2 regions of the Janthinobacterium sp. SUN026 genome follow, and region 2 is predicted to be linked to the other one. Evidence: predicted binding sites of a transcription regulator. Region 2 holds the regulator's gene; the other holds the start of a gene.
What was found. The regulator FliA, encoded in region 2, starts transcription of late flagellar genes. The targets are predictions, from matches to a motif close to CTAAAGTTTNNNNNNNNNNNGCCGNTA.
Positions count from the first base shown of each region.

Region 1: the regulator FliA is predicted to act here: its motif matches at 11,084-11,110, upstream of OX459_RS19850 (DUF5610 domain-containing protein).

Region 1 is NZ_JAPQNU010000004.1:304,448-318,931, reverse strand. Features, by position in the region: gene OX459_RS19910 (LLM class flavin-dependent oxidoreductase) at 1-427, opposite strand, end outside; gene OX459_RS19905 (dipeptidase) at 642-2,147, shown strand; gene OX459_RS19900 (M24 family metallopeptidase) at 2,342-3,469, shown strand; gene OX459_RS19895 (hypothetical protein) at 3,610-4,098, opposite strand; gene OX459_RS19890 (hypothetical protein) at 4,319-4,597, shown strand; gene OX459_RS19885 (VanZ family protein) at 4,619-5,044, opposite strand; gene OX459_RS19880 (SDR family oxidoreductase) at 5,594-6,358, opposite strand; gene OX459_RS19875 (TPM domain-containing protein) at 6,446-6,967, opposite strand; gene OX459_RS19870 (TPM domain-containing protein) at 6,967-7,800, opposite strand; gene OX459_RS19865 (LemA family protein) at 7,802-8,416, opposite strand; gene pyrF (orotidine-5'-phosphate decarboxylase) at 8,584-9,417, shown strand; gene sbcB (exodeoxyribonuclease I) at 9,586-11,034, opposite strand; gene OX459_RS19850 (DUF5610 domain-containing protein) at 11,182-11,811, shown strand; gene OX459_RS19845 (GGDEF domain-containing protein) at 11,813-12,778, opposite strand; gene OX459_RS19840 (HPF/RaiA family ribosome-associated protein) at 13,037-13,414, opposite strand; gene OX459_RS19835 (DUF1345 domain-containing protein) at 13,639-14,304, opposite strand; gene OX459_RS19830 (MFS transporter) at 14,343-14,484, opposite strand, start outside.
Region 2 is NZ_JAPQNU010000001.1:840,867-855,350, forward strand. Features, by position in the region: gene OX459_RS03820 (RluA family pseudouridine synthase) at 1-210, shown strand, start outside; gene OX459_RS03825 (HAD-IIIA family hydrolase) at 299-958, shown strand; gene OX459_RS03830 (Rieske 2Fe-2S domain-containing protein) at 955-1,332, shown strand; gene OX459_RS03835 (S49 family peptidase) at 1,372-2,373, shown strand; gene OX459_RS03840 (hypothetical protein) at 2,748-3,125, opposite strand; gene OX459_RS03845 (16S rRNA pseudouridine(516) synthase) at 3,382-4,092, shown strand; gene OX459_RS03850 (fumarylacetoacetate hydrolase family protein) at 4,180-5,178, shown strand; gene flhB (flagellar biosynthesis protein FlhB) at 5,317-6,510, shown strand; gene flhA (flagellar biosynthesis protein FlhA) at 6,507-8,603, shown strand; gene flhF (flagellar biosynthesis protein FlhF) at 8,872-10,200, shown strand; gene OX459_RS03870 (antiactivator of flagellar biosynthesis FleN protein) at 10,193-11,056, shown strand; gene OX459_RS03875 (RNA polymerase sigma factor FliA) at 11,102-11,833, shown strand; gene OX459_RS03880 (flagellar motor protein) at 11,815-12,561, shown strand; gene motD (flagellar motor protein MotD) at 12,567-13,349, shown strand; gene OX459_RS03890 (translation initiation factor Sui1) at 13,414-13,776, shown strand; gene OX459_RS03895 (hypothetical protein) at 13,820-14,484, shown strand, end outside.

The sequences.
Region 1 (14,484 bases), on a different contig from region 2:
ACATGTAGTCGATCAATTCCAGCACGTCTTGCGGGAACTGTTCCGCATCGGACTGCAGGTCGCGGCGCAGGGCGCGCGCCGTCGTCTGGTCGGAGCCGGGCGCGCGGCCCAGGCCCAGGTCGATGCGGCCCGGATGCAGCGCTTCCAGGGTGCCGAACTGTTCCGCGATGACCAGCGGCGAGTGGTTCGGCAGCATGACGCCGCCCGCGCCCACGCGGATAGTCTTCGTACCGGCCGCCACATGGGCGATCACGACGGCCGTGGCGGCGCTGGCGATGCCGGGCATGCCGTGGTGTTCGGCCAGCCAGTAGCGGTTGTAGCCCCAGCGTTCGCCGTGCTGCGCCAGGTCGAGCGTGTTCTTGAACGACTGGCTGGCGTCGCTGCCTTCGGCGATGGGGGCCAGGTCGAGTATGGAAAATGGAATCATGGTAGCGATATCGGGACGTGGTGGAAAATCACAATGGACGATTTGTCTATCCCCTGACCCCAGTAGGGTCGGCCTTGGAAGCGGCAGGGATGACAGGCTGTGCACATGATAATGCGAATCGGGAATTTGCGTACTGATCGGTAAAAAACTCGTATCGATTGGAAATCGGTGCGGGCGATGCTAGAGTTGGCCTCCCTACTTTATGCGCCCCGCCATGTTCAAGAAACCCATCCTGCTGACTTTGATGAGTCTGCTGCTGCAGCCCTCCGTTCACGCCGCGCCCGTCAGCCAGCAGGCGCAGGACACGGCCCGCTACGCGCTGGCCGCCTATCCGGAACCGCTGATCGCCAGCCTGGCGAAGATGATCAGCTACAACACGGTGGCCGACCCGGCCGTGCCCTTTGCCGACAATCCACAGCACACGGGCTTCAAGCGCTACCTGGCGGCCGAGGCGCAGCGCCTGGGATTCGATTTCCAGGATCACGGCCACGTGCTCATCATCGGCATGGGCAGCGGCAGCGAACGGGTGGGCGTGATCACGCATGGCGACGTGCAGCCTGTGAACCCCGCGAAATGGGCCCGTTCGCCGTTCGAGCTGGACCGCAGCAGCGAACCTGGCAAGCTGCTGGGACGGGGCACGGAAGACGACAAGGGGCCCATCGCGACGGCCCTGTATGCGATGAAAGCCATCCAGGACAAGCAGGTGCCGCTGAGCAAGCGCATCGAGCTGTACGTGTACATGGCCGAGGAATCGGACTGGGAACCGCTGAAACAATTCCTGAAAACCCATACGCCGCCGCAGGTCAACATCACCATCGATGCGGAATACCCGGTGGTGACGGCCGAGAAGGGCTACGGTTCCATCAAGCTGACCCTGCCGCCGCGCACGGCCTTGCCGGCCAAGGGCGGCCCCGTGCTGGCGAAGCTGGCGGGCGGCTTTTTCGGCAGCCAGATCCCGGAAGACGCACAAGCCGTGATCGACCACGCGCCAGCAGCGCTGGAAGCGGCCATCCGCGCCCGCGCGCAGGGCCAGCAGGGCGTGCGCTACAGCTACGCGCGCACTGGCGATACCTTGACGGTAACGGCGCTGGGCGTGTCGGCCCACTCGTCGAAGCCGGAAGACGGCGTCAACGCCATCAGCATGCTGGCCGACGCGCTGGCCGTGCAGCCGTGGCAGGGCACGCAGGCGGCCGACATGCTGTCGTTCCTGAATGAACTGGTGGGCACCGGCATCTACGGCGAGCGCTTCGGCCAGATCGCTTACCGCGACGGCTTCATGGGGCCGATGACGGTAGCGCCTACCGTGCTCAAGCAAGATGGCGGCGCGCTGGAACTGAACATCAACCTGCGCCGTCCGCAAGGCAAGACGGCGGCCGTGCTGCAGCAACAGGTGACGGCCGCCTTCGATGGCTGGAAGGCGCGGCGCCAGGTGCCCGCTACCCTGCAGGTGCAGATCGGCGAACCGTGGCTGCAGACGGACGCGCCGCAAATTCCCACCCTGCTGTCCGTGTTCGAGCACTACACGGGCATCGCGCATCCGCAACCGGTCGCCATCGGCGGCGGCACCAATTCGCGCCTGTTCCCGAACGCCGTCAGCTTCGGTCCGGCCATGCCGCACACCGTGTACACGGGGCATTCCGAACACGAGTTCATCACGGAAAAACAGCTGCTGCTGAATCTGCAGATGTACACGGCTGTCCTGATCGAGCTGGCGAAATAGCGGCTTGCAAAAACAGAGGGAAGTCATAGACTGCAAGCCTGAGACGCATCCGGGCACTGAACTTTTGATGGGGGCGCCGGTCTTACGTTTCCATGTAGGAAGGGAGCAGCTATGCATGCACAACAGGAGGCCCGGCTGGCGCCAGGCAGGGCAGGTGGCGTGGCGCCGCGCCGGCGCCCGCACGAGGGGCGGTCATGAACTGGCCGCTGGAACTGGAAGTGGCGCACAAGCTGGCGCAGATGCGGGGCTGGCTGGAAGACCAGCGTGCCGGCGCCGTGCGCCTGCGCGGCGGGGACTGGTTTGCGTGGGCCACGGCGGGCGCGTCGAACAGCCACTACCATACGGCCGAGTGCGGCTGCGCAGAAGTGCTGGTGACGCGCGACGCCGCCTATATCTTGACGGACGAAGCGGAAGCCATGCGCATGCGCGAGGAAGAAGTGCGCGGGCCATGGACGTGGCAAGTGTCGCCTTGGATGCAGCCGCAGCTGTATGAATTGCGCGAGCATTTCGTGCAGCATGCGGCCGGTGGCGCGCCGGTCCTGTCCGACCGGCCGGGCTTGCACGAACGCAGCCTGCCCGTGGCCTTGCGCGAAGAGCGTCTGGTGCTGCTGGAATCGGAACAGCTACGTTACCGGCAGGTGGGGCAGCTGGCTGCCCGCGCGGCCGCGGATGCGTTGCGCCAGGCCCGCCCCGACTGGAGCGAGCTGGAACTGGCTGCCGCCTGCGCGCGCGCGCTGTGGCTGCGGGGCTTGCAGGCCGTGCACGTGCTGGTCAGCGGGGCGGAGCGTCAACAGCGTTACCGGCGCGCACCGCCAGCCCAGGTGGAGCTGGGCCCGCAAGCCGTGCTGGCCCTGTGCGCGCGGCGTTTCGGCCTGTGCGCTAGCCTCAGCCGTCAACGGCGCTTCGGCCCGGCGCAGCATCGCGCCGATGGCGCGGCGGTGGTCATGGACGATGCCGATGCGGCCATGCTGGCGCTGGAAGCGGTGGCGCTCGACGCTTGCGAAACGGGTCATGCGCTGAGCATGGTGTATCACGCGCTCGACAGCGCCTACGCGTATGCAGGCCAGCCCGACACGGTGCGCACCAGCCGGCAGGGCGGCATCCACGGCTACCTGGCCCCCGAAGTGGCGGCCGGCGCGCACACGGAAATCATCCTCAAGCGGGGCATGGCGCTGGCCTTCCACCCCAGCCTGCCCGGCAGTACGGTGGAAGACACGTTTTTGCTCGACGGCAGCCAATTGCACAACCTGACGCATGACCCGGCCTGGCCTTCGGCCCTGGTGCAGGGGCGCAGCCGGCCGCTGACCCTGGCCTTGGCTTGAAAATGATAACTGCGTGGCAACTGCGTGCCAAATGCGTATCAAGTGCGCGCCAAGTACGTGCCAAATACGTGCCAAGTGGCGGCCAGGCGTGGAGGAAATCGGCCAGCGCCGGCCAGCGTTGATACCGATCAATATACCGATCAATAGCGCTGCATCACGCCTTTTTGCACGCTGACCCGGTCGCCGATCTGGAAGGCGGGCTGGGTGTTTTGCACAAAGGTGCGCGTCGTGCCGTCGTCCAGGCGCAAGGTGACGCGGTACAGCATGTTGCCCGCCGCCCCCGAAGTGCTGCCGGCCGTGCCCGACGTACCCGCCTGCATGTCGCCACTGCCCTGGTCCATGCTGCGCGGCACGGTTTCTATCGACTGCACCGTGGCCGAGCTGATGTTCATCGTGGACTGGTTCGCGTCGTTGCGCATGTCGTTGCTCATGCTGCTCTGGGCGTTGCTCGTATCGGCGGCCGTGCTGCTGGCGGTGCTGGCCGTGCTGCTTTGCGGCGTCGTGCCGGCCGGCGCGGCATAGGTTTCGCCGCTATTGCTGCGCGCCAGACTGGTTTTGTCCGTGGAATGGCAGGCTGCCAGCAAGGCGCATGTCAGGCCGGTCAGCAGCAGGGTGGTTTTTGATCTCATCTTGGTCTCCTCATGGTCGCACACTCAGGATCGGCACCCGCGGTGATGCGGATGGCGGCGATTGCTGCATGTAAGAGCATGGCGGAACAGGGATGTTCGGCGGCCGTCATTGTCGATTGAGCTAGATCAAGTGTCTAATTGCCGTGCTTGGTATAAACGATGCTGGCAATTACCACTTCGTGCGGCTGCACGTTTCCTCACTGTTCAATCGGGAGAAAAAATGTCATCTGGCCCTACAGCAAAACTGATCGATGAATTGGTGCTGGCCATCGGCGGCACTGCGCACGATGTCCGTGCGCGCCATGTGCTGGCCCAGGCCTTACATGGCCTGGTGCGGCTGGCGCGCTCGGAACAGTTGCTGGAGATGCAGCGCGATACGGCACGCGCCATGGGGGCCGGCAGCCGGCGCGAGACGCGAGCCCTGATGCGGCGCCTGGGCAAGCGGGGCCAGGGACAGTTACGGCTGGCATTGCAGGATAGCGAAGCGGACCGCGCCTGACAGGCGCGAGCCATCCCCCGTTCAGGCTTCGGGCAGCGGCGCGTCCTTGCCAAGGGCAGCGGCGACCATTTTCGGCCACAGGAAATACAGCGGCAGGCAGACCGCCGCCGCGGCCGTGACATCGACCACCCAGTCGCTGACGGCGCCATGGCGGTAGGGCAGGAAACTCTGGATGAATTCGTCCAGCGCGCCCATGGCCGCCACCATCAGCACCGACAGCAGCGCCCGGCGCGCCATGCCGCCGCCCGTGCCGCTGAACAGGATCAGGGCCAGCACGCCATAGCCGAAGGAATGCAGCACGCCGCCCGACGCATACTGGCCCACGTCCGCGCGCACGCCGGGAATATCGCCGATCAGGATCACCAGCACATATAGCACCAGCGCGGTGCGGTAGCGCAGGCGTTCGTAGCGGTCGGCAAAACACAGTTCGGGCAAGGGTGCAGGCATGAGGCGTCAGGACAGGTGGAAAGGACGCCACAATATCATGGGCAGGGCGGGCCACCGTGTTTTTGCGCAAGAGCTTGCTGGACAGGCAAAAAAAAGGCCCGCGGGGGCGCGGGCCAAAAACCCAAATGAAATGGGTCAAGAGTTGAGAGTTGCTCGGTACTTACCATGTCGCGCGCCTTGCGGGCGCCCGCCACGGTCATGAAAGGGGAGTGGTGTGCCATCGCGGCACACCTGTCTGTAGTCAGGCATATCGGTTGCCTGTACAGCAGATGAAGCAAGTATAGGGGGCGAACATGACGGCCTGATGACACGCCGCAACATTTTTTTGCGGCAGCGCAAATTGTCGGAAAGAGTGTGGAGCATGGCAAGAATAGCCATGTTTCAAGACTGATAGCGAAAAAAAAGCCCGCTGGTGAAAGCGGGCTTAAAACTATTTTCTTGGAGGAGAATAGTGGAGACAGGTGCATTATGCTGCGTTGCACGATATGTGTCTAATGATCTTTTCGGATAACCATTATTCTTTTTTGATATAACTTGCCGCGCCTGCCTTCATTCCTTCACTGCCACCGTGTAATTGAGCGCCATGCGCCCGCCATCGACATAGATGGTCTGGCCCGTCATGTAGGTGGCGTCGTCGCTGGCCAGGAAGGCGGCGATGCCGGCCACTTCTTCCGGTTCGCCGCAGCGGCCCAGCGGCGTGCGCGACAAAATCGTGTGGCGCGCTTCCGGGCTCGACAGCACCGCCTGCTTGGCCAGTTCCGTCAGGATGGTGCCCGGCCCGATGCCGTTGACGCGCACGCCGTGCGAGGCCAGGTTCAGGGCCATGACCTTGGTCAACTGGTTGATGGCGCCCTTCGACACCACGTACGGCACCTGGTTCGGAATGGCCAGTTCCGCATTCACGCTGGACATGTTGATGATGCAACCGCTGTTGCGCTTGACCATTTCGCGCGCCACGGCCTGGCCGCACAGGAACATCGATTTCAGGTTGATGCGCATGACCCGGTCGAAATCGTCTTCGCAGACGTCGAGGAAATCGGCCGCGTGCGTGACGCCCGCATTGTTGACAAGGATATCGATGTGGCCGAACTGCGCCAGGGTTTCCTTCAGCATGGCGTCCACGTCCGCCTTCTGGCTGACGTCGGCGCAAAAGAAGCGCGCCTGCGGGCCGAGGGCGGCGGCCGCTTGCGCGCCTTCTTCCTTGATGTCGACTAGCATCACTTGCGCCCCTTCGGCGATCAGGCGGGTGGCGCAAGCCAGGCCGATGCCTTGCGTGGCACCCGTGACGATGGCGGTTTTATTGACTAATTTCATGTGTGCTCCTCGGCGGGGTATCGGGGCCGCGCTGCCAGGAACACCAGCCCGCGCGGCAATGGGCAGATTTTAATCCCTGGGCAGGAATCAGAGGAGGATGGGCTCGTTCGGCAACTGGTTGTCGCGCGTGCCGTTGGCGGGGAAGTGGCTTTGCAGCAGGGTATTGAGCTGCGCCAGCGCTTCCAGGGTGCTGTCGTGGTAATTGCCATCCTTGAACCCTTTGGTCATGGTGCGGCACACGGCTTGCCACTGTTCCGGCGTGACGCGGCGGCCCACGTTGCGGTCGGCCACGATATCGACCTGGTGTTCGGCCAGGTTGATATAGATCAGCACGCCGACGTTGTCTTCCGTATCCCACACGCCATACTGGGCGAACAGTTCGCGCGCCCGCTCGCGGTTGCTCACGCCCTGGTACGCCATGCCCGGCGTCAGGGCCGCTTCGACGATCAGGCGCACTTCCGCCTGGTGCATCGCTTCACCGCCGGCGATGGCCGTCTCGATGGCTTTCAGGGTGCGTTCCGGAAAGGCGTGGCGCGCCGTCGCCGGCGTGCCCCGCAAATGTTTCAAGGCCCGTCCGCAGCGTTGTCCGAATGTCAGTTGTTTCGTCATTACCAATCTCCCGAGGCGCCGCCGCCGTCAAAACCGCCGCCGCCGCCACCGAAACCACCGCCGCCACTGCTGCCACCGCCAAAACCACCGCCGCCGCCGAAGCCGCCGCCGCGGTTGTTCAGCGCCTGGCTGAGGATGCTGCCCAGCACGACACCCGTGGCGCCGCTGGACCAGTTGCTGCCGCGCTGCAGCCGCGTGGGGCCGCCGCGCGAGCGGAACAGGGTCAGCACGACGAGGAAGCCGAAGAACAGCAGCGGCAGCCAAAAGGTCATGCCGCCCGCTTCCACGGTGGCTGGCGCCTTCTGCTGTGCCGCAGCGGGGAATTGCTCCTGGTTCAGCAGGGTGGCAATCGACCCCACGCCGGCCACCAGGCCACCGTAGTAATCGTTTTGCTTGAAATGGGGGGCGATCACGTCTTGCAGGATGCGTTTCGATTGCGCATCCGTCAGCACGCCCTGCACGCCGCGGCCCGCCTCGATGCGCAGGCGGCGCAGGGACGAGGGGTTGTCCTTCGCCACCATCAGCAGCACGCCGTCATCGACGCCCTTGCGGCCCAGCTTCCAGGCATCCGTCACGCGGATGCTGTATTGCTCGATGGCTTCCGGTTCCGTGCTCTTGACCAGCAGCACGGCGATCTGGCTGCCCGTCTTGGCTTCATAATCGGCCAGCACGCCTTCCAGCGCCGCCTTTTGCTTGGCGTCCAGCATGCCGGCGTTGTCCGTCACGCGCGCGGCCAGCGGCGGCACGGGCTGCAAGCCCTGTGCGCCGGCTGGCGGCATCGTCCACAGCAGCAGCGCCGTCGCCAGCGCCGCGAGATAGGACCAGGCTTTCATCTTATTTGCCAAAGTTGACGGTCGGTGCGGTCGAGATGGCTTTTTCATTTTCCACCGTGAACGATGGCTTGACCTTGTAGCCGAAGACCATGGCCGTCAGGTTGTTCGGGAAGCTGCGCGCATGCACATTGTAATCCTGCACGGCAACGATGTAACGCTGGCGCGCCACGGTGATGCGGTTTTCCGTGCCTTCCAGCTGCGACTGCAAGTCGCGGAAGCTGGTGTCGGCCTTCAAGTCCGGGTATTTCTCGGACACCACCATCAGGCGCGACAGGGCCGACGACAGCTGCCCCTGCACTTGCTGGAATTTCTCGAACGCGGCCGGGTCGTTCAGCACTTCGGGCGTGATCTGGAAACTGGTGGCGGCGGCGCGCGCCTTGGTCACCGCTTCCAGCGTTTCGCGCTCGTGCGTGGCATAGCCCTTGACGGTATTGACCAGGTTGGGGATCAGGTCGGCGCGGCGCTGGTACTGGTTGACCACTTCGCCCCAGGCGGCCTTGGTGGCTTCATCCTTGCTCTGGAAGTCGTTGTAGCCGCAGCCCGTCAGGATGCCGGCCAGGACGGTGACGCTCAGCGCCAGGCGCAGCCATTTGGTGAATTGATTGGTGATTTGCATGATGGGTTCCGTGCAGAGTAAGGGAGGTGAGGCAAATATACCTGAAACGGCCCGTAATGTCGGTTTAATAAGCGCCGGCCGCCGGCCCCGACCGCCTAGAGACGCCGTGGCAAGCCTGCGCCGCGTTACAATACGGGGTTTGCAACTGAATATAGAGAAGGTGTGCCGTGAATTTCATCAATAAATTATCCGCCGCGTGGACGGCCAATAATTCCCTGCTGTGCGTGGGCCTGGACCCCGACCTGGCGAAACTGCCGGCCGAACTGCGCGACCTGCCTGATGGAATCACCACCTTTTGCACGCGCATTATCGATGCCACGGCCGACCTGGCCTGCGCCTTCAAGCCGCAGATCGCGTATTTTGCCGCGCTGGGTGCGGAAAAGCAGCTGGAAGACATCTGCCGCTACGTGCGCGAGAACTATCCGCACATCCCGCTGATCCTCGACGCGAAACGGGGCGACATCGGCGCGACGGCCACGCAATATGCGCGCGAAGCGTTCGAGCGCTACGGCGCCGACGCCGTCACCGTGAATCCGTACATGGGCGAGGATTCGCTCGATCCCTACCTGGCGTGGAAAGACCGCGGCGTGATCATCCTGTGCCGCACGTCGAACCCGGGCGGCTCAGACCTGCAATTCCTGAATACGGACGGCGAACCGCTGTACCAGCGCGTGGCGCGCCTGGTGGCCGAAAAGTGGAATAAAAACGGCCAGTGCGCGCTTGTCGTCGGCGCCACCTTCCCTGAAGAACTGGCACAGGTGCGCGCCATCGTCGGCGACATGCCGCTGCTGGTACCGGGCATCGGCGCCCAGGGCGGCGACATCGCCGCCACCGTCGGCGCGGGCCAGACGGCGAACGGCATGGGCATGATGATCAGCTCCTCGCGCGCCATCATCTACGCCACGCCGCAAGCGGGCGAAGATTTCGCCGACGCGGCGCGCCGCGTGGCGATTGAAACGCGCGATGCCATCAACGCGCACCGCGCGTCTGATGGTGGCTGACATAAGCTACTGCGCGTCGCGATTTGCGGCCGGCGATGCTCACTGTGCTATAGCACAGTTGCGCTTCTCGGCCGCAACTCCCATCCGCTCGCTACGCTTCTGTCAGGCACCGTGATGACTGTTGTTTGTCATCCATAAAAAATGCCGGGCTAGCCCGGCATTTTGCATTTAGTCGCGTTGTGGTGCGACGATCTCCGCATAGTCGTACAGCTCGCCCAGAATTTCCTCGCCCCGCTCATCGACGGATTCCGACAGCACGTCGATTTCCGTAAACAGCATTTCGATGGTGCGGGCGCCGGCGTCGCCGTCGAACAGGCGGGCGGCGCGGTGCTGTTCCCAGCGCAGGCTTTCCGCTTCGCTCAGGGTTTGCGGGAAATTGCGGGCGCGGTAGCGGAACAGCAGTTCCTGCAGGCGTTCGTCGGCAAACGAAGGGCGGGCCGTGGCCAGCTTGGCCGGCGTGTCGCGGCGCAGCGATTCGAGCAGGCGGCGGTCATCGTTGCTGACGAAACCATTGTACAAATCTTCATCCACGTCCAGCGCGGCATTCGCGCCCGGGCGCTGGAACACTTCGGCCCAGACGGCATCCATGTTCGGCGCCGTGGCGGCGAATTGCGCGTTGACCCTCGCCGCGTCCAGATCGATGCCCCATTGCGCGGCCATGGCGGGCGACAAGGTCTTTAAATTGCCGACCAGCATGGGCGACTTGTTCAGGTGCACGCTTTTCACGGGCAGGCGCGTCATGCCTTCCGGCATGGCGTCCTTGCGCGTGAACAGGCGCGTGCGGATGGTGTCGGCGTCCAGGGTAAACAGTTCGCGCGGGTCGTAGGCGCAATCCCAGACGAGGATTTCATTTTTATTGCTCGGATGCGTGGCCAGCGGCCAGACGACGCCCAGGCAACCCCGTTCGGCGGGGAACATGCCCGACACGTGCAGGAAAGGCTGGCGCTCGCCGGCGGCCAGGTGCATGCCCATTTCGCTGGCGACCCTGTCCTTCTTGTGCAGGGCCAGGCAGAATTCGAACAGTTTCGGCTGTTTTTCCTTGATCAGGCGCGCCAGGGCGATGGTGGCGCGCACGTCGGACAGTGCATCATGCGCCGCTTCGTGGACCAGACCATTGGCCTTGCTCAAGTGTTCCAGTTTAAAACTGGTCTGGCCATCGTCGCGCTTCGGCCATTCGATGCCTTCCGGGCGCAGCGCGTGCGTCATGCGCACCACGTCGAGGATGTCCCAGCGGCCGCAATGGTTCTTCCATTCGCGCGCATACGGGTCGATCAGGTTGCGCCAGAACAGGAAACGCGTGACTTCATCGTCGAAACGGATGGTGTTGTAGCCCACGCCGATGGTGCCCGGCTCCGAAAAGGCCGCTTCGATGGTGGCGGCGAACTGGTGTTCGGGCACGCCCAGTTGCAGACACTGTTGCGGCGTGATGCCCGTGATCAGGCACGACTGCGGGTCGGGCAGGAAATCATTGGCAGGCTGACAATACAGCATGATGGGTTCGCCGATCTCGTTGAGGTCGGCATCCGTGCGGATGGCGGCGAACTGGGCCGGGCGGTCGCGGCGCGGCTGGGCGCCAAAGGTTTCGTAGTCGTGCCAAAGAAAGGTCTGGTTAGTCATTGATGGTCGTTGCTTGATTGGTTATCCGGGCCGCCAAAAGCGGCCGCTGCTACAGTTTTCTGAAAACCTGCCGATACTACACGAGAGGATGGTCATCATCGCGTTTCCCGCATGGTGGCATACATTGCCCGTTCAAGGAGGTCTATCGTGTCAATTCCCATCGCCGCAAGCGGCAATTCCACCCCTTCCGTGACTTCCGTCAGTACGGGCGTTGCCGGCAAGGACGATAAAGTCCAGCAAAAGGACGGCGTCAACGCTGAAATGAGCGTGAATGACCGCACCAAGCTGCAATTGAACGCTTCCATCATGCAGGCGTCGCTGAACGTGTCGATCGGTTCCGAGAACGAGCCGCTGGCGCTGCTGTACAAGACGGCCATCACCAACATCAATGAAGCGCTGAAGGGCCAGTACGGCGAGGACGCGATCCAGAACGCGGCTTCGCAGGATAACAGCCCCGAAGCGACGGCGAACCGCATTGTATCGCTGTCGACAGGGTTTTTTGATGCTTTCAAGAAACAAAATCCCGGCCTGGACGACGATACGGCCCTGACCAGGTTCATGGACACCATCAGCGGCGGCATGGAAAAAGGCTTCAAGGAAGCGCGCGACATCCTGGGCGGCTTGAAAGTGCTGAATGGCGACATCGCCGGCAATATCGACAAGACGTACGAGCTGGTGCAAAAGGGCTATGCCGACTTCATCGCCGCGCACAGCAGCAAGAAGGATGATGCTGCCAAGCCGGATGCTGGTAAGCCGGCCGACAGCAAGGCTGCCTGAACTACAGCATGACCCTGTTGCGGCCGCCAGCTTTCGCGCGGTAAAGGGCCGCGTCGGCCGCGGCGATCAGCGCATGGTCGTCCTGTTCGGCCGCCAGGCTGGCCACGCCGAAGGAACCCGTGATGTGCGGCAAGGCGCTGCGCATGTCGGCGAAGATGACGGCGAGCTGCATGCGCTCGCACAAGCGCTCGGCCACCCGCAAGGCCACGTGTTCGTTGGTATCGGGCAAGATCACCATCATTTCCTCACCACCGTAGCGCACGGCAAAATCCGTGGGCCGCAGGGCGGCGCCCAGCACTTGCGCGGCGATGCGCAGTGCCTGGTCGCCCGCCTGGTGGCCGTGCGTGTCGTTGAAGCGCTTGAAATGGTCGAGGTCTATCATCACCAGCGACAGCGGCGAGCCGCTGGCGTGGGCCGTGACGATCATGTTGGGCAGTAAATCCGTCAGCCAAGCGCGGTTGTACAAGCCCGTCAGGCTGTCGACCATCGACAGCTGGCGGTAGAATTCGCCCAGTTTCTGGCGCCGGCGCAGCAAGGCATTGGCGGCGCGGATGCGGAAGGACAGCAGCCGCAGCAGGTTGCGCGCCAGGCCGTTCGACTGTTCGATCAATTCCCAGACGATGGCCGCGTCGATCACCAGCAAATCGGTTTCTTCCAGGGCGGAAATGGCGGCCAGGTTGCTCGCTTCATCGAGCACCGATTGTTCGCCCACGCTTTCGCCGGGCAAGACCTTGCTGACGGTGCCGTCATCCATGCCCGTGTGGGTGTCGGCGGCCACGGCCAGCGAGCCGCGCAGGACGATGTACAGGCTGGCGCCTTGCGTGTCGGCAATGGCTTCGCCCGCTTCCAGGCGCATCACGGGGCAGGGCGCCAGCATGGCGGCCGTCTGGCTATCCGCCCCATCGCGAAATAGCTGTAAATCGCCGATGTTGCAGCCTGAAGCGCCGAAGTTGCCGATCTGTTCCACAATCACACTTTCAAAAAGCCGGCGCGCGAGCAGGGAGCCGGTAGCTTCATGATAGCGTAAAGCGGCCTTGGCTGTAACGCCAAAGGCTTGCTTGAGGTCACTTACTGTGAGAAATACGACAATTATTTCATTGCCGCGTCAATACGCAGGAATGCTTGCGGTTTTGTTATGGATGTTGCCGCGCGCGAAAGGCGGGCCGGATGTGCAAAGGCAGCCTTGAACGGCTGCCTTGGTCTCTGGAAATCCTGCGGGTGGGGATTACTCGGCGGTTTCTTCCGCTTCGGCCGTATCGATCACGGCATTCTTGCCGGTGGCGTGGCGCTTGCTGTCTTGCAGGCGGCCCAGGGCGCTATCGATGGCGCGTTTTAGTTTGTCGGTGGCGCCGGCAACGGATTGATGCACGGTGGCGTTCTGTTCGGTCACGGCGATCGGTTGATAGCCAGCAACGCGTGCTTCCATGACGCAGCGGATATCGTCGGCGCCGCCTTTCGGGCCATTCGTGTCGCTGATGTGGACTTCGATGCGGGTCAGGTTGTCGCGGAAGCGGTTCAGTGCGCTTTCAAGTACGGATTGCACATGTTCGTTCAGTCCAGCGGTGTTGGCGATGGTGCTGTCGGTATGAATATTGATTTGCATATGCTTACTCCTGTCAATTCAAAAAAAACCCATCTCAGGCGCCTTGCATGGCAGTGGTCAAACCCGCTGTCGGGGCGCGTCGGCGCCTGGTTCTTGCCTCATGCACTTGATCCCTGTGCATGACTTATCTTACTCCTCTTTCCAGGATTTCAAGAGGGTGCGCACGATTAAGATGAGCTTAACCCTTCAGCCAGGTCAAGTTTCCACTACGAAATTATTTACCCTCAACCATTGATGAGACCGGCCGCGATATTGATCGACAGCCCCAGCACGACCAGGTTGAAGAAAAAGCTCAGCACGGATTGTCCCAGCACGATTTGCCGCATCATGCGCGTCTGCACGGAAACGTCCGACGTTTGCACTGCGACGGCGATGGTGAAGGCGAAATACAGGAAATCCCAGTAGTCGGGGCTTTGCTCGTCGTCGGGAAACTTCAGGGGGCGCAGTGCGGGATCGGCCTGGTAGTACAGGTGGGCATAGTGAAAGCAGAACAGGGTGCCGACGAGGAACCAGGAGCCGACCAGGGTGAGGATCGTCAGGCCGTAATGCAGCGCGCGCTCGTCCGGCGCCATGTCTTTCATCGAGGACAGCTGCGAAACGATGGCTACCAGGCTCATCACGGATGCGACGGACAGGGCCGACAGGACGGTTGCCGCCCGCTCATCCTGGCGCGCCGCCATGGCTTTGACCTTGTGGTGGTTGGCGCGCATCATCATCCAGGCCATCGTCGCCAGGTAGAACCAGACGGCGACGTTCCACGCCGTCAGCAGGCGCGTCATCTGTTGCCAGGATGCGGGCAGCAGCAGGCCGGCCGCCACGCCGATGGCCGTGGCCATGCTCAGGTGGGGGCGGCTGCGGATGAAGCCGTGGAATGGAAGCGTGATTTTCATGGTGCGGGTTCGTCAGTGGGGATAGCGCATCTTAGACCTTATGCGCTTGTCGCGGTGGCCGTCCTGGCGGCCGCTTCCTTCTCGTGGTGGGGGAAGCGGTCCATGCGCGACAGCACGGGGAACAGCACGGCCCAGATACCCGTCACGGCCAGGGTGGCGGCGCCGCCGAAGAGCACGGCG
Region 2 (14,484 bases):
GATAAATATGGCGACTTTGCCCTCAACCGTGCCCTGTTGAAAGCCGACAGCACGCGCGGCGCCCTGAAACGCATGTTCCTGCACGCGCACCAGATCACGTTCACGCATCCGGAAACGGGCAAGACGATGACCCTGAACGCGCCGCTGGCTGCCGAATGCGAGCGTTTCTTGGTAAGCTTGGGCAAACCATTGGCCGTTGCCGCACGCTAAATATCCACCGTGCGCGCGACACTACCCACAAGGTAGTCAGTCGCCAGCATTCATTCTCAAGGAGCCGGCGGCTATGCCGTCGGGAAACATGGCAAGAAAGCAATTTGATCTGATCGTCTTCGATTGGGACGGTACCCTGATAGACAGTACCTCGACCATCGTCAAGTGCATCCAGGCGTCGGCCAAAGACCTGGGCTTGCCAATTCCCACCGAGTTGCTCGCTTCGCACGTGATCGGCCTGGGCTTGCAGGAAGCCATGCAGCTGGTGATGCCCGACGTGGAGCCGAAATACCATGCGCGCATGGCGGAACGCTACCGTTATCACTATCTGTCGCGCGACCATGAGCTGGCTTTGTTTCCTGGCGTCTACGAGATGCTGCAGGAACTGTCGCAGCAAGCGTATTTCCTCGCCGTCGCCACGGGCAAGAGCCGCGTCGGCCTGAACCGCTCCTTGAATGCCGTCAAGCTGCTGTCCTTGTTCGATGCGACGCGTTGCGCCGATGAAACCTTTTCCAAGCCCCATCCAGCCATGCTGCAGGAACTGACGCGCGAACTGGGGCAGGATATGCGCCGCACCGTGATGATCGGCGACACCAGTCATGATTTGTTGATGGCAAGCAATGCGGGTGCGGCCGGTATTGCCGTAGAGTATGGAGCGCATCCGGTGGCACAGTTGCAAGCTTGCAATCCCCTGTATTCGGCCGCCACGGTGGCCGAGCTGCATCAATGGCTGAGCGAGCACGCATGATGAACGATGTTGTCGATGTTTTCATCTGTGCCGCCGACGCCGTGGCCGATGGCGGCAAGGGCGTGCGCTTTCCCGTCTCGGCCGGCGGTGAAACCACCACGGGCTTTGTCGTGCGCCATGGCGGCAAGGCGTATGGCTACCTGAACCGCTGCGCCCACGTGCCGATCGAACTGGACTGGGCGGAGGGCGAGTTTTTCGAGTCCAGCGGCTTGTACCTGATGTGTTCGACGCATGGCGCCATCTATGTGCCGGAAAGCGGCTACTGTGCGGGCGGCCCCTGCAAGGGCGGGCGCTTGCGCCCGATCGCCGTGGCCGAACGCGATGGCCAGCTGTACTGGCAACCCGACGAGTATGTCCAGCCGCTGCCGGCCTGAGGCCGGGGCAGGCCTTCTGTAATTTACGCAAAGTGAACCATGAGCGATAACACGAATGACAAGCTGGACAGTAGCGCGCCAGCCGCCGGCCACGGCGCCCCTGCGGGACACTGGGAGCGCGAAGTGCTGGAAAAGCTGGTATTTGCCACTTTGCAAGAGCAACGCGCGCACCGCCGCTGGAGCATCTTTTTCAAGGTCTTCGGCTTGCTGATCGTGCTGTTCGCCCTGTGGGTGTTTTATGACTACAACACGGCCGACGACAGCGAAACCCTGGGCCGCCACACGGCCCTGATCGACATCAGCGGCGCCATCGAGTCCGAAGGCAGCGGCTCGGCCGCCGTCGTCATCCCCGCGCTGGACAAGGCGTTTTCCGATGCCGGTTCCGTGGCCGTGGTGCTGCATATTAATAGTCCGGGCGGCAGTCCCGTGCAGGCCGGCATGATCGTCGACGAGATGCAGCGCCTGCGCAAAGGCTATCCGGACAAGCCTTTATATGTGGTGGTCGATGAAATGTGCGCCTCGGGCGGCTATTACATCGCCGCCGCCGCCGACCGCATCTACGTCAACAAGGCCAGCGTGGTCGGTTCCATCGGCGTGCTGATGGATGGCTTCGGCTTTACGGGCGTGATGGAAAAGGTGGGCGTCGAGCGCCGCCTGCTGACGGCGGGCGAGAACAAGGGCTTCATGGACCCGTTCAGCCCCCTGACGGAAAAACACAAGGCGTATGCGCAAGGCATGCTCAATGAAATCCACCAGCAATTCATCGACGTGGTGCGCGCGGGGCGGGGCAAGCGCCTGAAGGAAACGGCCGATACCTTCTCCGGCCTGTACTGGACGGGCGCGAAAGCCGTGGAAATGGGACTGGCCGACGATTTCGGCACGGTCGACAGCGTGGCGCGCGACGTCGTCAAGGCGGAAGACATCGTCGACTACACGCAGCATGAAGGCTTGCCGGAACGGGTGCTGAAGAAGTTTGGCGCCGCCATGGGTGCGGGCGCCATGAAGGCGGCCGTGCAGCAGTCGCAACCGGCGTTGCGCTGAGGACATCACTCTTGGCGGGCAGGCAAGCCAGTCGAGAATGATTTTCAATAAGGTGGTAAATTGGCTTGAAAATAGGGCTGCTTGGGCTATAGTGAAAGCGTAGTTCTTTTCAAGGAGGGGCGATATATCAACTATGTTGTCAGTACTAACTTGATTGGCAGGTCTTGGAACTACTCGCCGCATCGCAGATGTGGTTTTGAGTGAATTTACATTCCTCACTAAAGTCCCGATGGGGCTTGGGAACGGCGGCGCAATGCCGCCGTTTCCTTTTGTGCGTCGTTCATGTTCGATGGTCCGGTGTCGCCGGAGGAGGTTGAGCGTGCTGGCAAGGCAGGCATGCGAGGGCGTGGCATGGCTGGTCGGATGGGCCGCGCTCAGACGGCGCAGCCGTTGCAGTGCACGGGCAGGGGAGCGGCGCTGGTTTCCCTGGCTGCTGTTGCACTGGCGTCAACGTTGCTGCCGATGTCGGACGGCATGTCCGCCATGACGGTCGCGGTCGCGTTGTCGGCCTGCGCATCCGCGTGCGCAAAACCGCCCAGTTCCAGCCAGCACATGAAATGACATTGCGCCTCGGCATGCCAGCGCTTCTGGCTTGCCGGCGATGGCGGCGCGTCCGCATCCTGCGGCGCAGGGGCGGTGCTCCAGCGCGCCACGCCGAGTCTGACCTTGTGCATGGCCGCCTGTTCTGCGGCGATGCGCAGGCGCATGTCGGCGATGTTGCCTTGTAAGGCGATGGTATCGGTATGCTCCATACGATGTCCTTGTCAGTCGTTGCCTAGTTATTATTCCTAAACCTCGTTAGGCGGATTCCTAACGAAGTTTCAGTCTATCAACGCGATATTCCGAGCGCTTGATATTTCTCAAAGGAATCAACCATTTCTCGCCAAATCTCACCTTGTTCTTTTTGGTATTTCTGCGTGCACCATGGTTTCGTGCCGCCTGGGCCGCCGCGCGGACGCCAGGCGCCGCCGCTTCACGCTGCCAGCCGCTTCTGGTAAAGTCACGCCCATGAGTAAATTATCCCTAGACCGCATCCTGCAATCGCAGGGTTTTGGCACCCGTAAATATTGTCGTTCCCTCATCGAGGATGGCGATGTCGTCATCGATGGCGTCACCCAGACCAATTACCGCACCACCGTCGAGACCGAAGGCCTGGTGCTGCACGTGTTCGAAGAAGAGTGGGTGTACCGCGCGCACCTGTACCTGGCGCTGAACAAGCCCGCCAACTTCGAATGCTCGCGCAAGCCCAGTCATCATCCTGGCGTGCTGACCCTGTTGCCGGAACAATTCACCTGGCGCGAAGTCCAGCCCGTCGGCCGGCTCGACCACGATACGACCGGCATGCTGCTGATGTCCGACGATGGCCCGTTTATCCATGCACAATCGTCGCCGAAGCGCCACGTTCCGAAGATTTACCAGGCCACCACGCAAGAGCCCGTGACGGATGAGCTGGTGGCCCTGCTGCTGGCCGGCGTGCAATTGCACGACGAGCCAGCCCCGCTGGCGGCCCTCGTCTGCGTCAAGCGCGGCGAGCACCAGCTGGAAATCGTGCTCGAGCAAGGCAAGTACCACCAGGTCAAGCGCATGCTGGCCGCCGCCGGCAACCATTGCAGCGCGCTGCACCGTTCCGCCATCGGCAGCCTGCCCCTGGAATCGCTGGGCATCGCCGAAGGCGAGTGGTGCTACCTCACGCCCGAGCAGATCGCGCTCCTGGCCTAGCCCCTTCCTGACCGTCAAAGCCGGGGATATCCCGGCTTTTTGGCGTCTTTAGTCTCCATTGCCTGCATTTGACGAAGTTTCCCGCACATGAAATTAGCTACCCTGAAGGATGGCACGCGCGACGGCCAGCTGGCTGTCGTCTCGCGCGACCTGAAAACGGCCCATCTGGCCGATGGCATCGCCTCGACCCTGCAAAAGGCGCTCGACGACTGGAGTTTCATCGCGCCCCAGCTCGATTTGCTGTACCAGACCATCAATAGCGGCCGCGGCCATCGCGCCTTCGAATTCGATCCCGCCAACTGCATGGCGCCCTTGCCGCGCAGCAGCTTGCGCGTGGCTGGCGCAGCCTACCTGCAGCAGATCGAGCGGGCCTGCAAGGCGGCGGGCAGCGAGGCGCCCGCCAATCTGCGCGATGCGCCGCGCCTGTACCAGGGCGCCAGCGACGATTTCCTGGGCGCCCAGGACGAGATCGTGCTGGCGCACGAGCAGTGGGGCATCGACTACGAAGCGGGCATCGCCGCCATCACGGACGACGTGGCCATGGGGTCGACACCCGACCAGGCGCACCTGAACATCAAGCTGTTGATGCTGGTCAACGACATCACCCTGCGCAACCTGGCGCCGGACGAGCAGGCGAGTGGTTATGGTTTCCTGCAGGCGAAACCGGCCATGGCGTGCTCCCCTGTCGCCATCACGCCCGACGAGCTGGGTGACGCCTGGCGCGGCGGCAAGGTGCATTACGCGCTGCGCTGCAGCCTGAACGGCAAATTGACGGGCCAGCCCCATGCGGGCGCCGACATGGCGTTCAATTACCCGCAATTGCTCGCCCACCTGTGCCAGACGCGCAACGCGCGCGCCGGCAGCGTGGTGAGCGCGGGCGGGGTCGCCAACAAGGAAGTCAAGAAGGGATTTTCCAGCATCGTTGAGCGACGTAGCCAGGAGATGATCGCCGATGGCGTCGCCAGCACGCCGTATTTGCTGTTCGGCGACGTGGTCCGCCTGGAAATGCTGGGCGATGACGGCAAGTCCCTGTTTGGCGCCATTGAGCAGACCGTGAAACAGGCCGAGGCGCGCAAGTCCCGCTAAGGTTACTGGGAGTAAAGGAAATACAGGGCATTTGTCCTCCTGTTCCGCCGATGGTAAACAGGCACTTGACTCGATAATGCCACATGCCCAGTCCGTATTGCGCCTAGCCAGGCTGCAGGACTTCACCGGAGTTGATTGATGTCGGAAGACAGCGACGCAGAAAAGACCGAAGCCGCGTCACCGAAGCGCCTCGAGCAGGCGCGTGAGGAAGGCGACGTTCCGCGATCGCGCGAAGTGGCAACGTTCACTGTGTTGATGGCGTCCGGCTGCTGCCTGTGGTTTGCCGGCGACGCCATCGTGCGGCGGTTGACGGCCGTCATGGTGTCCGGGCTGACCCTGGACCGGCAACAGATACTCAATCCCGACGCGATGATGTTGCGCATCGGCTACGACGTGGGCTCGGTATTGCTGACGTGCCTGCCGTACGCGCTGGCCATCATGCTCGTCGCCCTGGCTTCGCCCGTGCTGGTGGGCGGCTGGCTGTTCAGTTCCAAGGCGTTTACCCCCAATTTTGGCAAGCTCAACCCGATTCGCGGCCTGGGCAATATGTTTTCGAAGAATGCGCTGGTGGAATTGCTCAAGGCCATCGCCAAGACCCTCGTCGTTGGCGTCGTCGCCTGGATGGTGATGCAGCATCAAAAGGACGCCGTGCTGGGCTTGTCGGTGGAATCCCTGCGCGCCGGTTCGGCCCATCTGATCAGTTTGCTGATCACGGCTTTCCTGCTGATCGTCGGCGCGCTGGGCCTGATCGCCGCCATCGACGGTCCGTACCAGATGTGGCATTACGCCAACAAGATGAAAATGTCCTTGCAGGAAGTCAAGCAAGAATCGAAGGAATCGGACGGCAATCCGCAGATCAAGGCGAAGATCCGCCAGATGCAGCATGAAATGTCGCGCCGCCGCATGATGGCTGACGTGCCGACGGCCGACGTGGTGGTGACCAACCCTACCCACTACGCGGTGGCCTTGAAGTATGGCGAGAATTCGCGCGGCGCGCCGCAGGTGGTGGCCAAGGGCGTCGACGAGGTGGCGGCGAAGATCCGCGAACTGGCCGGCGAACACAAGGTCGCCATCCTGGAAGCGCCGGCCCTGGCGCGCGCGCTGTACAAGCACACGGACATCGGCGACGAGATTCCCGAGGCGCTGTATGGCGCCGTGGCCGAAGTGCTGGCCTACGTGTTCCAGCTGCGCAGCTATGGCAAGGGTCAGGGCGAGCGTCCCGACAAGCCGAAGAAACTCGACGTGCCGCCCGAGCTCGACCCGCAGAATCCCGCCTCACAGACACCGCCCGCAGCCGGCGCAGAAGACAAGAATAAAGGAAGTACACCATGAACGGCCTGAGAATGCCAGCCTGGCTCAGTGGAATGGGAGGCAACGCCAGCAAGGGCATCGCCGCGCCTGTCATCATCATCATGCTGCTGGCGATGATGGTGCTGCCGCTGCCGGCCTTCATCCTCGACATCTTCTTCAGTTTTAATATCGCGCTGTCCATCATCGTGCTGCTGACGGCGCTGTACACGGTCAAGCCGCTCGACTTCATGGCGTTCCCGACCATCCTGCTCGTGTCGACCATGCTGCGCCTGTCGCTGAACGTGGCGTCCACGCGCGTGGTGTTGACGGAAGGCCATACGGGCGCCGACGCGGCCGGTAAAGTGATCGAGGCATTCGGTCACTTCTTGATCGGCGGCAACTACACGGTCGGTATCGTCGTGTTTATCATTTTGACGATCATCAACTTTACGGTGGTGACCAAGGGTGCGGGCCGTATCGCCGAGGTGGGCGCCCGTTTCGCGCTGGACGCCATGCCGGGTAAACAGATGGCCATCGATGCCGACCTGAACGCCGGCCTGATCGGCGAAGACGAAGCGCGCCGCCGCCGCACGGAAGTGGCGCAGGAAGCGGAATTCTACGGCGCCATGGACGGCGCCAGTAAATACGTGCGCGGCGACGCCATCGCCGGCATCATGGTCACCGTCATCAATATCGTCGGCGGCTTGCTGGTGGGCTTGCTGCAGCACGACATGGGCTTTGCCGATGCGCTCAAGAACTACACCTTGCTGGCCATCGGTGACGGCCTGGTGGCGCAGATTCCTTCGCTGATCATTTCCACGGCGGCCGGTATCGTCGTCTCGCGCGTGGCCAGCGAACAGGACATCGGCACCCAGCTGGTGGGGCAATTGTTTGCGAAACCGCAAGTGTTATATATTACCGCCGGCATCATCGGCGGCATGGGTTTGATTCCCGGCATGCCGAACATGGTCTTCATCCTGCTGGCCTCGCTGCTGGCCGGCTCCGCCTATCTGATCAGCAAGAAGCGCACGCAGGCAAAAGAGGCGGCCGAAAAGCCGGCCGAAGTGCCGCAAGCAACCGTGGCGCCCGAGCAGGAAGAAGCCAGCTGGCAAGACATCATGCCCGTCGATACCCTGGGCTTGGAAGTGGGCTACCGTTTGATCCCCCTGGTCGACAAGACGCAGGGCGGGGAATTGCTCAAACGCATCAAGGGTATCCGCAAGAAATTTGCCCAGGAAGTGGGTTTCCTGGCGCCGCCCGTGCATATCCGCGACAACCTGGAATTGAAGCCGTCCGCCTACCGCATCACCCTCAAGGGCGTGGAAGTGGGCGTGGGCGAAGCGTTCAACGGCCAGTTCCTGGCGATTAATCCCGGCATGGCCAGCGGCACCTTGCCGGGCCTGGCCACGAACGACCCCGCCTTCGGCCTGCCCGCCACCTGGATCGACGCCAGCCTGCGCGACCAGGCCCAATCGATGGGCTATACGGTGGTCGACGCGGGGACGGTGGTGGCCACGCACCTGAATCACCTGATCACTTCGCACGCTTCCGAGCTGCTGGGCCGCGCGGAAGTGCAATCGCTGCTCGACCACCTGGGCAAGGAGTCGCCGCGCCTGGTGGAAGACCTGGTGCCGAAGATGCTGTCCCTGTCGACCTTGCAAAAGGTGCTGCAGAACCTGCTGGCCGAGGGCGTGCACATCCGCGACATGCGCACCATCATCGAAACCCTGGCCGAGCATACGATCAGCACGCAAGACCCGAACGACCTGACGGCGCTGGTGCGCGTGGCCCTGGGTCGCGCCATCGTGCAGCAATTGTTCCCCGGCTCGGCCGAACTGTCCGTGATGACCCTGGACAGCCGCCTGGAGCGGCTGCTGATGCAGGCGATGGGCAATGGCGGCGACGGCGCCGGCATCGAGCCGGGCCTGGCCGACACCATCGCGCACCAGGCGGGCCTGGCTGCCCAGCAACAGGAAGCGCTGGGCCTGACGCCCGTGCTGCTGGTGCCGGCGCCGCTGCGCGCCTTGCTGTCGCGTTTCCTGCGCCGCGCCTTGCCGCAGCTCAAAGTGCTGTCGCATGCGGAAGTGCCGGAAACCAAGACCATCCGCGTCACGGCGCTGGTGGGCGCGCAGTAGTTGTGATGAGCGGCATCGGGGTCGGTTCCTGCGGGACGGACGCCCGGTGCTTGCTTTTGGTCAAATAAACATCAATTTCCTCTCGGCAAACTGAATAACGGGTACTTTCCCGTCCTGTTCCTTCGATCATTTCCTGCAAGCATCGCTAATAATGGAAACTGTCCGGGTGATCTGTGTCCATGTGGAAGACAGCACTCAAGCAACAGGAGTCGACGATGGTCACACAGTTCAGCCAATATTGCGCCACCCCCGCCCTGGGAGGCCGGTCATGAATGTGAAGAAATTTACGGGCGCCTCGTCGCGCGATGCGCTGCGCAAGGTGCGCGAAGCGCTGGGCCCCGATGCCGTGATCCTGTCGAACCGCCAGGCCGATGGTGTGGTGGAAATCCTCGCGCTGGCCAATGACGACGCCGCTTCGCTGGCGTCGCCGCCGGCCGCGTCCGAAATGGCCCAGCCCCGTCCCCAGTTGCAGACCCAGTTCGCCACGCCGCAGCGTCCGGCCGCCCCGGCCCAGCGCCCGGCCGCGCCACGTCCTGCCGCGCCGCGCCAGGCTGCCTCCGAGCCAGTGGACATGGCCCGCATGCAGCAGATGATGGCCAGCGCGCTGGCGCACGTCAAGGAAAACGCCGCCGCCGAAATGAGCGGCATGATGAATGAAATCCGCGCCATGCGCGGCATGATGGAAACCCAGTTGGCGGAAATCTCGTGGGGTTCGACGCAGCAGCGCGAGCCGCAAAAAGCCGTCGTGCTGCGCGAAATGCTGGCGGCCGGCTTCTCGGCCAGCCTGGCGCGCTACCTGATCGACAAGCTGCCGGCCGGCCTCGATGGCGCGCAAAGCATGCGCTGGATCAAGACGGTCCTGAGCCGTAACCTGAATACTGTGGCCAATGAAGATGCCATGCTGGAGCAGGGCGGCGTGTTTGCCCTGGTGGGCCCGACGGGCGTCGGCAAGACCACCAGCACGGCCAAGCTGGCGGCCCGCTGCGTGATGCGCCACGGCCCGGAAAAGCTGGCCCTGATCACCACGGATGCCTACCGTATCGGCGCGCACGAACAGCTGCGCATCTACGGCAAGATCCTCGGCGTGATGGTGCATTCGGTGAAGGACGAGGCGGACTTGCGCATCGCCCTGAAGGAATTGAAGAACAAGCACACGGTGCTGATCGATACGGTGGGCGTGAGCCAGCGCGACCAGATGGTGACGGAACAGGTGGCCATGCTGTCGGGCGCCGGCGCCGACGTGAAACGCCTGCTGTGCCTGAACTCGACGGCCACGCAGGAAACGTTGAACGAAGTGGTGCGCGCGTATCAGGGCAGCGGCCTGGCCGGCTGCATCATGACCAAGCTCGATGAAGCGGCCTCGATCGGCAATGTGCTCGACGTGGTGATTCGCCAGAAGCTGAACCTGTTTTATGTGTCGAACGGCCAACGCGTGCCGGAAGATCTGTACCTGGCCGACCGCGGCTACCTGATCGACCGTGCCTTCAAGCTCAAGCGCGATGCGGCGGCCACGCAGTTTTCCGACGCCGAACTGCCGCTGCTGATGGCGCAGGCGGCTGCCCGCAACAATGAAGCGCGCGGGGTGCACCTTGGCTAATTTCGATTTCGACCAGGCCGAAGGCTTGCGCCGCATGCTGGCCGGCCCGCAGCCGCGCGTCATGACGTTCCTCTCGGCCACGCCGCAGGACGACAAGGGCGCCATGCTGGTCAACCTGGGCGCGTCGCTCGTCTACGGCGGCAATGACGTGCTGCTGCTCGACGCCAGCGGCGGCAGCGATGGCGTGGCATCGCGCCTGGGACTGGCGCACGGCGCCAGCCTGCGCGACGTGGCGCGCCAGCAGTGCGGTTTGAACCAGGTCATCCACCAGGTGCCGCAAGGCTTCGGCGTGGCCAGCCTGGGCGCGCGCAACCATTTGATGGACAGCATGGACTATGCGGGCGAGGATGAACTGCGCCGCCTGGGAAAGACGTTCGACGTGCTGGCGCGCCAGAGCGGCATCGTGCTGGTCGACGGCGTCGTGGCGGACGAGGGGGCCTGCTTCCCCGTGCCGCTGATGGCATCGTCGGATATCGTCGTGCAAGTCTCGACCAGCGCCACCTCGATCAAGGCGGCGTACTGCCTGATCAAGCGCCTGAGCCAGGAACTGGGACGCCGTCCGTTCGGCATTCTCGTCACCGGCGCTTCCGAATCCGAAGCAAAAGTGGTATACGATAATATGGCGCAGGCGGCGAGCCGCTACCTGGCCGTGAAGCTGACTTCGATGGGTTCCGTGCCTGCCGACGAGTATCTGCACCGCGCGGCGCGGCTGGGCCGCAGCGTGGTCGACGCGTTTCCGCTGGCGGGAGCGTCGGTGGCGTTTCGCGGACTGGCCGAGCGGCTGGCCCGTTCGGCGGCGCCGGTGCTTGGCGGCACCTTGTACCAGACGGGGAGCCCGCACCAGTTCAGCGCCTGAATCGAACCGCAGCACCAGATAAGATGAGAAAACAATAAGCAGCCTATGTACACGGTCAAAGGGAAATCGAACAAGGACTATTTGCTGACGGAGCACATTCCGCTGGTGAAGCGTCTGGCGCACCATATGAAGGCGAAATTGCCGCCTTCGGTCGAGGTCGATGACCTGATCCAGGCCGGCATGATCGGCCTGCTCGATGCCATTACGCGCTATGAAGAGACGCATGGCGCGCAGTTCGAGACGTATGCCGTGCTGCGCATCCGCGGCGCCATGCTCGACGAATTGCGCACCAGCGACTGGCTGCCGCGCAGCATGCGCCAGAACATGCGCAAGATCGAAGAGGCGATGAGCACCCTGCAGCAGCGCCTCGGCCATCCGCCGACGGAGTCGGAAGTGGCGAAGCTGCTGAAAATGTCGCTGGCCGACTACCAGGAAATGCTGGGCGACGGCGGCGGCCACCAGCTCGTGTACTACGAAGACTTTCATGACCCGGACGGCAATGACAGCTTCCTCGACCGCCACTGCGTGGACGAGGACAGCGACCCCTTGCGCTCCCTGCTCGATACCGATTTCCGGCAATCCGTGATCGATGCCATCGACGCGCTGCCGCCACGCGAGAAAATACTCATGGGCCTGTATTACGAAGAAGAGCTGAACCTGAAGGAGATCGGCGCGGTGATGGGCGTATCCGAATCGCGCGTCTCGCAGCTGCATACCCAGGCCGTCGCGCGCCTGCGCGCAACCTTGAGGGAGCTGGCGTGGACTGGTCCAGCGTAATCGGGCTGGCGCTGGCGCTGGCCGGCCTGCTGGTCGGCCAGGCACTGGAAGGCGGCAAGATGGCCTCCCTGCTGCAGCCGGCCGCCTTTGCCATCGTCATCGTCGGCACCTTCGGCGCCGTGCTGCTGCAGACGCGGCTGCGCACTTTTGTCCGCGGCCTGGAAATGCTGCGCTGGGTCTTCCTGCCGCCGTCCGACACGCGCGCCGCGCTGGCGCGCGACATCGGGCAATGGAGCCTGACGGCGCGCCGCGACGGCCCGCTGGCGCTCGAGCGCCTGATGGAAAACACGGCCGACCGCTTCAACGCCAAGGGTTTGCGCATGATCGTCGACGGCATCGCGCCCGACAAGCTGCGCCAGCTGCTCGACGTGGAAATCTCCGCCTACGAAATGGCCGAGCGCCAGGCCGTCAAGGTGTGGGAATCGGCGGCCGGCTATTCGCCCACCATCGGCATCCTGGGCGCCGTGCTGGGCCTGATCCATGTGATGGAAAACCTCACCGACCCCAGCAAGCTGGGCGGCGGCATCGCCGTGGCGTTCGTCTCGACCATCTATGGCGTGGGCCTGGCCAATCTGCTGTTCCTGCCGGTGGCCAATAAACTCAAGGCCATCGTTTCGCGCCGCGTGGTGCAATATGAAATCACGGCCGCCGTGCTGTACGACATCGCCACGGGCGACCACACGCGCATCATCGAAGAGCGCGTGTCCAGCCTCTTGCACGAGCATTGACCATGATGCGGCGCGCGCGCAGGAAGTATGACGAGGAACCGGACAACCAGGACCGCTGGCTGATCTCGTACGCCGACTTCATCACCCTGCTGTTCGCCTTCTTCGTCGTCATGTATGCGATTTCGCAAGTCAACGAAGGCAAATACCGCGTCTTCCAGAATGCCATCGGCCAGGCCTTCAGCCTGGAAAAGGGCGCGCCGCCCATCATCATGGAAGCGCCGCAGGCGATCCCGTTGCCGAACCCCGCCCTGAAACGCCGCACGGAAGCCATCCGCCGCGAGCGCGAACACATGACGCGCCTGGCGCAGGACCTGACGTCGACCCTGGCGCCGCTGGTCAAGGAAGGCAAGGTGCGGGTCACGCAGACGAGCCGCGGCGTGAGCGTGGAAATCAATGCCAGCGTGCTGTTCGACCCGGGCGCGGCGGGCTTGACGGCGGAATCGGACCAGGCCTTGCGCGCCGTGGCCGTGCTGCTCAAGGACGACACGCACGACGTGCAGGTGGAAGGGCATACGGATGTGCAGCCGATCAGCAATTCGACCTTTGCCTCGAACTGGGAATTGTCGGCCGCGCGGGCCAGCGCCGTGGTGCGCCTGTTCATCGCCAGCGGCGTCAAGGCGTCGCGCCTGACGGCCGTGGGCCACGCCGACAATATCCCCGTGGCGCCGAACGCCACGCCGGAAGGGCGCGCGCGCAACCGCCGGGTCGCCGTGACGATTTTGTCGGGCATCCCCGAAACGGTGACGGAAGTGCCGACGGCGCCCGTGGCGCCTGCGCCGGCCAATTGACGCTCGTCAACTGCGGGCTGCCGCTTGGTACAATCGCGCTTTCTTCCTCTTTTATCGTTTCCTCATGAAAAGCAGCTCCCTGGGCGGTCTCGTCTATTCCACTGAAACGGGCCGCATGTGTCCCGCCTGCCGCCAGCCGCTGGCGCAGTGCGCGTGCAAGGCGCAAGCGAAGGCCGCGCCTGCGGGCGATGGCGTGGTGCGCGTCTCGCGCCAGACCAAGGGCCGTGGCGGCAAGAGCGTCACCGTGGTCAAGGGCTTGCCGCTGGACGCCATCGCGCTGGCCCTGCTGGGCAAGCAGTTGCGCACGCAGTGCGGCTCGGGCGGCACCGTCAAGGATGGCGTGATCGAAGTGCAGGGCGACCATGTCGACGCCATCCTGGCCGCGCTGGCCAAGCTGGGCCACCAGCCGAAAAAGGCCGGCGGCTGAGCGTGCGGAGGCGTGCGGCCCGCCGCCGCGCGCCTGTGGTAACGTGCGTTTCCCATCCACGCGCTTCCTCACCATGAACGTCAAATTCACCGGCATGGCCATCGCCGCCGCCATCGCGGCAGCGCTGGCGCTCGCGTACTGGCCCGCTCCCGACGGCGGCGCGCCGGACGCTGTCGCCTCCGCCCCTGGCGCGCCGGCGGGACGCAGCCTGGAATCGTATCTGAATATCGATGCCAGCCCGGTCGCCGATGCCGCGCCGATGCCCGTCACCCTGGCGCAGCAGCTCGAACGTCTGGCGGCCAGCGGCAAGCCGGAAGACGCGTATGCGGCCTACAATCTGCTCGACGATTGCATCGTCTTCCAGCAGGAAGGGCGCTTGCCGGGGATGGAATTCGAGCTGGGGCGCGAGATGACGGCGCAGGAAAAAGCCGCGCAGCAGCAGCTGTGCGCGGGCCTGACGCAGCGCCAGCGCGAGGACCGCCTCGGCTACCTGGCGACTGCCGCCAGGGCGGGCGTGCCCGGCGCGGCGACCATCTTCCTGTCGGAAGGGCCGTTCGGCGACCGCAGCGCGCTGCGCAACCGTCCCGACGATCCGCTGGTGCAGGCGTGGAAGCGGCAAGCCATCGCCCAGCTGACGGCGCAGGCGGACGAGGCGGAATTGACCAGCGTGGCTACCCTGATGATGGCCTACCTGCGCGATGGCGACGT